Regions from separate parts of the Peribacillus sp. GL_122 genome, predicted to be linked through region 2. Evidence: riboswitches for the same ligand, from Rfam matches in the RefSeq annotation. Region 2 holds a riboswitch; each other region holds the start of a gene.
The links. Region 2 has a riboswitch for preQ1 ahead of AC3ISB_RS21190 (VUT family protein). Riboswitches for the same ligand answer to the same signal wherever they lie in the genome.
Positions count from the first base shown of each region.

Region 1: linked by a shared signal. The riboswitch ahead of queF (preQ(1) synthase) and the one ahead of AC3ISB_RS21190 (VUT family protein) in region 2 are both predicted to bind preQ1.
Region 3: linked by a shared signal. The riboswitch ahead of AC3ISB_RS02255 (QueT transporter family protein) and the one ahead of AC3ISB_RS21190 (VUT family protein) in region 2 are both predicted to bind preQ1.

Region 1 is NZ_CM174415.1:524,522-527,730, forward strand. It holds gene AC3ISB_RS02555 (YfmQ family protein) at 1-244, shown strand, start outside; gene AC3ISB_RS02560 (BA3454 family stress response protein) at 492-782, opposite strand; gene AC3ISB_RS02565 (DMT family transporter) at 873-1,730, opposite strand; PreQ1 riboswitch class I at 1,861-1,906, shown strand; gene queF (preQ(1) synthase) at 2,011-2,511, shown strand; gene AC3ISB_RS02575 (aspartate kinase) at 2,715-3,209, shown strand, end outside.
Region 2 is NZ_CM174415.1:4,382,347-4,385,555, forward strand. It holds gene AC3ISB_RS21170 (PadR family transcriptional regulator) at 1-50, shown strand, start outside; gene AC3ISB_RS21175 (hypothetical protein) at 177-512, shown strand; gene AC3ISB_RS21180 (hypothetical protein) at 570-842, shown strand; gene AC3ISB_RS21185 (hypothetical protein) at 995-1,144, opposite strand; gene AC3ISB_RS21190 (VUT family protein) at 1,165-1,707, opposite strand; PreQ1 riboswitch class I at 1,758-1,800, opposite strand; gene AC3ISB_RS21195 (SRPBCC family protein) at 1,985-2,461, shown strand; gene AC3ISB_RS21200 (SRPBCC family protein) at 2,506-2,946, shown strand; gene AC3ISB_RS21205 (HD domain-containing protein) at 3,205-3,209, opposite strand, start outside.
Region 3 is NZ_CM174415.1:460,574-463,782, forward strand. It holds gene AC3ISB_RS02245 (PAS domain-containing sensor histidine kinase) at 1-643, opposite strand, end outside; gene AC3ISB_RS02250 (TVP38/TMEM64 family protein) at 758-1,414, opposite strand; gene AC3ISB_RS02255 (QueT transporter family protein) at 1,536-2,021, opposite strand; PreQ1 riboswitch class I at 2,028-2,072, opposite strand; gene AC3ISB_RS02260 (YbaK/EbsC family protein) at 2,243-2,764, shown strand; gene AC3ISB_RS02265 (hypothetical protein) at 2,896-3,209, shown strand, end outside.

The sequences.
Region 1 (3,209 bases), 1.9 Mb from region 2:
TAGATTTTTGAAAAAAAAACATATATTCCCAGGGAACGAGCAATTGTTTTTACATCCAGAGAACAGTGGGACTCCATTGGTCATAGATACTAAAAGAAGCAAAAAGGATGTTAGGTTATTTGTGTACATTTACAATGACCACGTGGATGTAGTTAAACAGTACAAGAAGAAAGTCATTTCTTATAGCCTGCTTTCAGATAGCCTCCAAGAGCGTTCCATGCCATTAATAAGAAATTTAGTTTAAAAGAACATTAAAAAGACGGTCCTTAAAAAGACCATCTTTTTTTATAAGTCTTTTATAATGTAATCCTTAGGTACAACTCTAAATTACTTGTTATTCAGATTAAGAGGTTAACGCACACACTGACGTCTCAATTTTAGTTTATTTTGGAAAAAGCAATTAAAAGTGAGGGAGTTGCTGTAAGAGGTTCTTTAATCGCGCATATGAAATGGTATTAAAAAAGCAGGTATCTATTGCGATGCCTGCCTTTTTATGCTTTCCATTGTTTTTCAACTTGATGAAGCGCTTGTTGTAAAATTACTTCATGATCTGTATCCGGTTTAGTAAGTACGTTAGTTTGATAAGATTTCCCTTGAAAATCAACTGTTACTGTAACTTTTACCATTATGCATCTTTCCTTTCCTAATTCAGAATTAAATGAGGTGGTTGTACCTATTTCTTTAATACCCGTGGCAGAGGATTTTTCAAACATTTCAAAAGCGGTAAAACCTAACGAATTAATATTCAAAATTATCTGATATTTTTTAGGAAGTGTCAACACTTTTTTTTGACCACTCTATTCCCCGGCAAAATAAAAAACGACCTGGCTTGTACTCATGACAGCCAGGTCGTTTTTGTAAATGAACTAAATTCATATTTTAGTCAAGATAATGCCGATTAATGCTGCAAGTACGCCGGCAATTTGATAGTTTTTTAGTTTTTCCTTGAATAAATAACATCCTGCGAATACGACAACTAAACAGTTCAGGCTGACGACAGGGAAGATGATGCTTGCGATGCCGGTGTTCAACGCAAAGAAATAACATCCATAGCCTATAGTGCTTAAAAGGCCTACTAAGGAACCGATTTTGACTTCCTGTAGCTTGATTTTTTCCTTTTTAAAGGCCAGAGCCGAAAGAAGATAAAGAGTTCCGCCTCCATACATTGATACCAGGATATCAAGGGAATTTAAATGAAGACGTGTTGATGTCGTCATAAGAATGCCGAGCACACCAAAAGATAAAATGGATAATAATGTGTGCATCATCCAAGGGACATATTGATGGTTACCTTTAGCATTAGGTGTATACTGAATGACTAATGTAGCAAGAAACATGCAGACGATTCCAGTCCACTGCAAAGTAGAAATATGTTCGTGAAAAATTAAAGCTGCACAGAGAATGGGGAATATTGCATTCGCTGCGATTAATGGGGATGTCAAGCTTGCCGGCCCTTTTTCAAAGGCGCTTGCCATCTGGATATTACCATTAGCGTTCAGTACCCCAATGGCTCCACCAAGCATGATGGACAGCCAGTTAAACTGTAAACCATCCACAAACACTCCATAAAATATGGCCAAAATAAAAGCTGAAAAATAAAAGAAAAATTGGATATGTACTTTTGAGTAACCCTTTCCGCTACTCCATTTAAAAATGCTGTTATTGATTCCGAAACATAAACTAGTGATGAGGGCTGCAAAAATCCACATTGACGTAATCTCTTCCTTCATGTAGGATAAACTTCTTCTACATTTTAAGCTGAATGCATGCAGGAATCAAACCAAATTTAAAAAGTATGATTGACAGATTAGATATTTTTTTCTATATTTACTATGACAATTTTAAAATATTTCCCGGTAAACGGGAGAGGTTCATAGCATCACCCTCTTAAAAAAACTATGGCTTTGATATTTTTCGCGAATCAACCATATCTTTGAGGAGATATGGTTTTTGTTATATAGAGGCCCATTTTATGAATCTCCCTGAAACGTGGGATTAGGAGGACTTTTAATGTCTGGAAGAAAAGAAGAAGAATTAAAAAAAGATATCACACTGCTTGGGAATCAAGGAACAAAATATACATTCGACTATGCGCCTGAAATCCTTGAGTCATTCGATAACAAGCATCCGAACCGGGATTATTTCGTCAAATTCAATTGCCCGGAATTCACTAGCTTATGTCCGATAACGGGCCAGCCGGACTTTGCGACCATCTACATCAGCTATATTCCAAGTGTGAAAATGGTGGAAAGCAAGTCTTTGAAACTTTATTTATTCAGCTTCCGCAATCACGGTGATTTCCATGAAGACTGCATGAACATCATCATGAATGATTTAATCGAATTGATGGATCCTAAATATATTGAAGTCTGGGGCAAGTTTACACCTAGGGGCGGAATTTCCATCGACCCTTACACGAATTATGGGAAACCAGGTACGAAGTATGAGGAAATGGCGGATTACCGCTTGATGAACCATGACCTATACCCGGAAACCGTGGATAATCGCTAAAGAATAGGAGAGACAATGGGCAAATGCCCGTTGTCTTTTTTAGTTTTTTAGCCATTCTCGATCAATGGTCTTGTCTCTTTGTCCGTTTTAAAAATACAAATGTCCTCCTATAACGGAATTTCCACTTGATTGTTTCGAGAAAAAGCGTAATAATAGGGAGAGCTAATTATGACAGAATATTTACGAAAATAGGGGATGTCGAGATGAAAGTTGCGAAGTTTGGTGGAAGTTCACTTGCGTCAGGTGAACAGTTGAGAAAGGTGTTCGAAATTGTTGTTTCTGATCCAGAGAGGAAAATTGTAGTCGTTTCAGCTCCAGGGAAACGCAATTCCGATGATATAAAGGTGACGGATTTATTGATTGAAGCTGCGGAACAGCAGCTGCGCGGGGATAACGGAGAGCATTTGATAGAAGATGTCGTATCCCGCTATGCGAGCATTGCTGAAGAACTGGATATATCCGAGAGTGTCATCACTGGGATCCATGAAAATTTAATGGCACTGTTGCATGCAGACCAGACTAACCCGAAGCGCTATTTGGCTGCCTTGAAGGCCAGTGGCGAGGATAATAATGCGAAGCTGGTCGCGGGTTATTTCCAAAGCCGCGGGGTAGAGGCGCAGTATATAAATCCGAAGAAGGCTGGCTTGATCGTAACGGATGAAGGTGGATTTACCAAGGTGCTGCCAGAGTCTTATGAT
Region 2 (3,209 bases):
GCTTTTACTTCCTGGAAAAATTAGTCCAGAAAAGCGCAGAGCAATTCTAAACAAAATAAAAAGCTCCCTGCACCCATTATTGGAAATGTGCAGGAAGCTTTTTTTGCTGTTTACTGGTGAGTTTGGAGCGAATACTAGTGCAAAGAGTATTACTCATAGAATGTAGTAGTAAACTCATGAATTATGAGCGTTTACTCGAGAGTATGGGCTATTTACTTGTGAGTTTCGCACTTTTACTCGTGAATTTGCTCTATTTACTCGTAAATTGGTGCCGCACTCAGAATATCGCACCGTTTACTCGTGAGTTTGGGCTATTTACTCGTGAATTTCGCACTTTTACTCGTGAGTTTGCGCTATTTACTCGTAAGTTTTGCACTTTTACTCGTGAGTTTGCGCTATTTACTCGTGAATTTCGCACTTTTACTCGTGAGTTTTGCACTTTTACTCGTGAGTTTTGCTGTTTTACTCGTAAATTGGTGCCGCACTCAGAATATCGCATCGTTTACTCGTGAGTTTCACACTTTTACTTGTGAATTTTCTCTATTTACTCGTAAATTGGTGCTGTACTCATGATTTCGCACCGTTTACTCGTGAATTTCACACTTTTACTCGTGAATTTTGCTGTTTTACTCGTGAGTTTTGCACTTTTACTCGTGAATTTGCGCTATTTACTCGTAAATTGGTGCTGCACTCAGAATATCGCACCGTTTACTCGTGAGTTTCACACTTTTACTCGTGAGTTTTGCTGTTTTACTCGTGAGTTTTGCTGTTTTACTCGTGAATTTCGCACTTTTACTCGTGAGTTTTGCTGTTTTACTCGTAAATTGGTGCCGCACTCATGATTTCGCACCGTTTACTCGTGAGTTTTGCACTTTTACTCGTGAGTTTGCGCTATTTACTCGTAAATTGGTGCCGCACTCATGATTTCGCACCGTTTACTCGTGAATTTCGCACCGTTTACTCTTGAGTTACTCCATTCACGCAAAAAAAGGACCTAATTAGGTCCTTTTTTGTCTATTCCTTTATGCTTGCGATAATTGGCGCAGGAGAGCTTCATACATTCCCCTTGAACATGCGGGCCATATTTTTCACGAAAGGCCTCGAGGCAATAGCATTTATCTTGTTCTTTTTTGGTTCCATCCATCGAGTGCATCCCTCCTAGCTTTAACTGGAGACTACACGTTTCTCCAGTTCTACATTGATTCGTCCCAACAGTACGGCACCAATTGACTGAATGATCGTTTTAACGATGATTTGGCCGATGACCGCAGCGGGTACTGCTTCCCATGGCAATATATTGGCACCCAACGGACTTAGGCCAATCACGACAAATATCACCGAATCGAAAAATCCTCCAACGATTCCGCTGTAAAACACCCTCCAACTCATCGGGAGTTTTAAACGGGTATAAATTTCCGTATCCGCTGTTTCTGCGACCACGAACGATAATGCGGAAGCAAATACGATCAATAACGTATCCCCTAATAAGAATGATACACACGCAGATAAAATAAGTGCAGTGACGATACATATATAGGTCTTCGTGCGGCCGAATTTATTCTGGACCAGATCTCGAAAGATGAAGGTTCCCCCAATGAGCAATGTACCCATCGGAATGATGAACATGCCAAAATGTAATGGCGCAAAAGCTGCTGTAACCACATTCGCCGTGATGATGGATACTAAATACAATAAAATTCTTAACATTTCTTGATTCTCCTTATACAGAAAAAACAGCACCCTAAGAAAGAGCACTGTTCTCCTTAGTTTTTTTGAGAGGGTAGCTAGAACCTCTTCCGCCCGAGCGGATTATCATTTTCCTTATTTATCGTAGCTTGAAAGCGATTGGAAATCAAGAAGTTTCCATATGGCCGATTTTTGTCGCAGAAAACTGCTTGACCGGCTGTATATGAAAAGCCGACAATGATTGATAGAATAATGTTACGATCTTGATATGAGGTATAAAAACGCGAGGAGGAAAAAGATGATGAAAAAACCATCGTTTGTTCATGTTATTTATATCGCAACCCCACGAGAGAAGCTTTGGGAAGCCCTTACTAGCGGTGAAGTCACGAAGAAGTACCATTTTGGATGCCAAGTCCAGTCTGACTGGCAAGAAGGCTCAAGCGTTAAATATTTGCTGGAAGATGGGCGTATTACTGATCATGGTAAAGTACTCAAGTGTGAGCCGCTGCACCTGCTCTCGTTCACTTGGAACATGACAGGAGACGAAACACCTCGTGAGCAGCCTACTCGTGTCACTTTTATACTGCAGCCTATGGATGATTCGACTGTGAAGTTAACGCTTAGGCATGAGGAGCTTTTGGAGACGGATTTCGTATATGATGATAATACCTTTGAAGGCTTGAATAATGGATGGCCAGCGATTCTAAGTAACCTGAAGAGCTTGCTTGAAACTGGACGGACCCTGCCGCCAATAACAGTAGATCGGAATAATTAAGTGGTGGAAAACTATAAAGACACAAAGAAAGAGAGTTGATAGTGATGGATACGCAAATAATCACGAAATTTAAAATAGTCAAACCAACCAATGAAGTGTTTGAAGCCATAGTGGACCCAGAAAGAATCGGGAATTTCTGGTTCTCATCGAGTTCTGAAAGATGGGAACAAGGCAGGACGCTTACATTGAGATATAACGAATACGATGCTGAAGTGGTTATTAATGTATTGGAAGTAGAGGAAAATAAGAAAATCGTGTTTTCATGGGGAGGAAATGATCAAGAAACGATTGTTACAATTACACTAAAAGAGTTGGGTAAAATGAGTACAATTATTGAAGTGAACGAATCAGGTTTGAAAGAGGACGACCCCGAATTGATAAATAAAATGATAGGACAAAAGGAAGGTTGGGTTTATACATTAACATGTTTAAAGGGTTATTTAGAAAATGGGGTTAATACTTTGAGAGCATCAATAATTTTTTAATTCTTAAAAGGTGCTGGTTCAGATTAGAAAGATCACTAAAAATGCAGTTGGCCGTGCCTGACTCCCAGAACAATGGTATTTAAGATTTTTAAGCATGTTGTGTCCTATTGATAAGTCTTACCTTCTTTCCTAATTCTGCATTTGTTAATCAAGGTCAAAGAAAGCATACGGGAGGAGACTTTAAATGTTTCCGAGAAAAAACTCAAGGATGAATATCATCCTTGAGTTTTTTACTTTAGTTATGGTTTGACATGAAATTCAAT
Region 3 (3,209 bases), 1.9 Mb from region 2:
GATAAGGGTTGTGTTCAAACAATGATTTATAGCGTTGTTCACTATCGAATAATTGATTCTCCGCGACTACTCTTTCAGAAATATCCCTGCCGATGACGACTAAGCCTTTTCGTGAACCATCCTCATTGAACAGGGGAACTTTGATCGTATCAAAGGTCTTGTGATTGCCATCGGGAAGAGGGACGATTTCCTCACACCTTGTGATTTCCCCTTTTACCCACGTTTCTTCATCGGAAACTTCACAGTAAATCAACGACTCTTTATAAAATTCGGAGTATTCTGCGAGCTCACTGTCTCTTTTTCCCTTATAGTCTACATGCTCCAATTGAAATAATTGAAGGCCGAAGGTATTGGATTCAAGCCAACGGCCATCACCATCCTTGAAGTTAACGAAATCCACCATTGAATTGATGAGTGTACGCCGACGTTGTTCCGCTTCTTTTAATTGCTTGAATTCTTCCCTTTTAGCTAAATAAAGATATAAAACCAAGCCTATTGATAAAAGGAAAACAAATCCTTCCGCTCTTTGAAGTTGAATGAAGACCTCTTTGTTTTGGATATTTGTAGTTAAAAAATAGTCGAACACGACTAGTGTAAGAATCCCGGATAGGATATATATTGCTAAGATGGAGCGTTTGGACATGGAGATTCTCCCTGATTTTAAGACATTTCTAAGGTAAAATTACATACACATTTTAACAAACTATCGGAAAAAAATATATGCAGAATCCTAAATAAAAAACAGGGGCCAAAGTGGTCACCTGTTTTTTCTGAAGAAGGTTTGTTTCTTTTTCTTTTTTGCACGCTTATAGATAATGAAAAATAGTAAGAAGAAGAGTGCGAGTGCTGCTAGCGTATATTGGTTCATTTCAACAGATAGCAGTCCATATGGAATGAGCGAAAGGAAGAAAAAGTATATAAGGTTGCCAAGTGACGTCGCTAATAAAAAATCCTTGAAAGTGACGGTGCTGACTCCAGCTACCAAGTTAATTAAGCTTGTTGGGATCAGAGGGAAAATCCTGCCTGTAAAAACGTACATGAAGCCATGCTCCACAACAGATTCTTGCCACTTTTCGCCAATCTTCTTTAAGAGAAGCTCCTGAAACCAGTTTCTTGCTGCATAAAAAATGAAACCTGAGGCAACAACGCTTGTAAACCAACTCCATAGATATCCATATATGAATCCGAATATCGTGACATTGATAGTCAGGAGCAAAATTAAGGGAATGATTGTAAAAGAATTTTGTACAAACATTAATACGAATGTCACAATAAATGTAAGCAAAAGGTTTTCCTTCAAAATGCCAATAACAGAATCTAGATCACTTTTCCAAACCAAAGTGAATAACTCTGCATTAGAAAAAATAAATATTGCAATTACCAATAGACCGATTATGGTCAGGACTTTTTTCAAAGGGCCACCACCATTCTTACTAGTAGTTTATCATTTTCGAGTTCATTGGTGAAAAAAAAGAGCTGCCGCATCATGCAGACAGCTCTTTTCATTATAGTGGGTTCGCGACGCGAAGATTCCATTAAAGCCACTTTTCAAACTGAATTCTTTTGTTCATTCCATAAATGATTGGCGCTCCAATCAAGAGGACAACGAATTCACCGACAGCCGTGGTCATCCAGCTTAACCAGAATGGGAACCCCAGGGCAAGGTTCAGTTCAATTGCAATTAAAAACATTGTGAAAGTGAAAAAGATAGTCGTGGCGGTCATCCGTCCTTTAATGCCTTTTATGAACCGAGAAACAAAAATGACAAGCAATAAGGCGAGCAGAGATTGCCCCACCCCGAAAATCAAGTCATATGGCACCATCGGCGAAAAGAGCAGATTCGATATGAAGACTCCGCCGACGATACCGTAGATATACTTTTTATTGAATACAATCAGATGATTCAATATTTCCGGTACACGAAATTGGAACATCTGAAATGATATTGGTTGGAACACCAATGAGACCGCCACATACAAGGCAGCCAATAACCCGCTTATCACGAGTGTACGAACATTCATTTTACTCTCTCCCTAGTTTTTTATCGTGGGATGGTTACGAACCACGTTTAGGCGTTTGCCCGATGTTTAATAGTATCCCATGTAAGCTTGTTTCGTCAATTTGTAAAGAATGGTTTTAATTTATAAGTTTCCAAGCACGGGAAGTAGCTCAATTGGATTTTGATTTATTGCAATGAAGGATGATATTATTTCAATATGTACTTCAAAGGAGTGAATATAGTATGTCGATCGAGAGTGTCAAAAACCATTTTAAACAATGGGATCGGGAAGGCGATGTAATGGAGTTCGAAACATCGAGTGCTACGGTGATTGAAGCAGCGGAAACCATCGGTGTTATCCCAGCGCGGATTGCTAAGACTCTTTCCTTTAAGGGGGAAGGTGAAAAAGCCATTTTGGTTGTTGCCGCAGGGGACGCGAAAGTGGATAATAAGAAATTTCGTCAGACGTTCGGTTTCAAGGCACGAATGCTTTCACCTGAAGAAGTGCTTGCACAGACCGGCCATGCCATCGGAGGAGTTTGCCCGTTTGGTCTGGCAAATGATCTAGCTGTTTTTCTTGATGTATCGATGAAACGCTTTGAGTCATTGTTCCCGGCATGCGGCAGTGCGAACTCTGCAATAGAACTTAAACTCGCTGAGTTGTTTGAATATTCAGGCGCAGAGGGTTGGGTGGATGTTTGCAAAGGTTGGGAAGAGAAAGTGAATGAGGAAACGGCGGTAGGCAATGCAGTTGATGGCCTTTGATGGTTTCAAAAAATCCACATGAATGGAATTGAGTCCACTATGGTGGACTTTATTTTAGTGGCGACCGCATACATTTTCTATGATTTAAGCGGAAAATCGGGCAGAAAGTGTTCCTGAGCGGAGGTTGAAAGATGTTAAATGAAAGCAAAAGAAAAAGCAATAACAGCTATCTTAGTCTTAAAACTCTTTATGAAGAGAATATAACGGTTAAGAGCATTGCCCAGGAGCTTGAGTTTTGCCATAAAAACGATCTGGCGGTGGATATCCAGAAAGCATTGGAAAAAAAGAATTTTGATATATTGGCAGTGCAAGATCAGGGGGAAATCATCGGGTATATCGAAAGGGAGGAACTCGGTGAAGGAAGCATCTCTGAATATTTGAGAAACTTTTCACCAAGGGAAATGGTTTCGGATTCAACCCCTTTGATCCAGCTTCTCCAGATTTT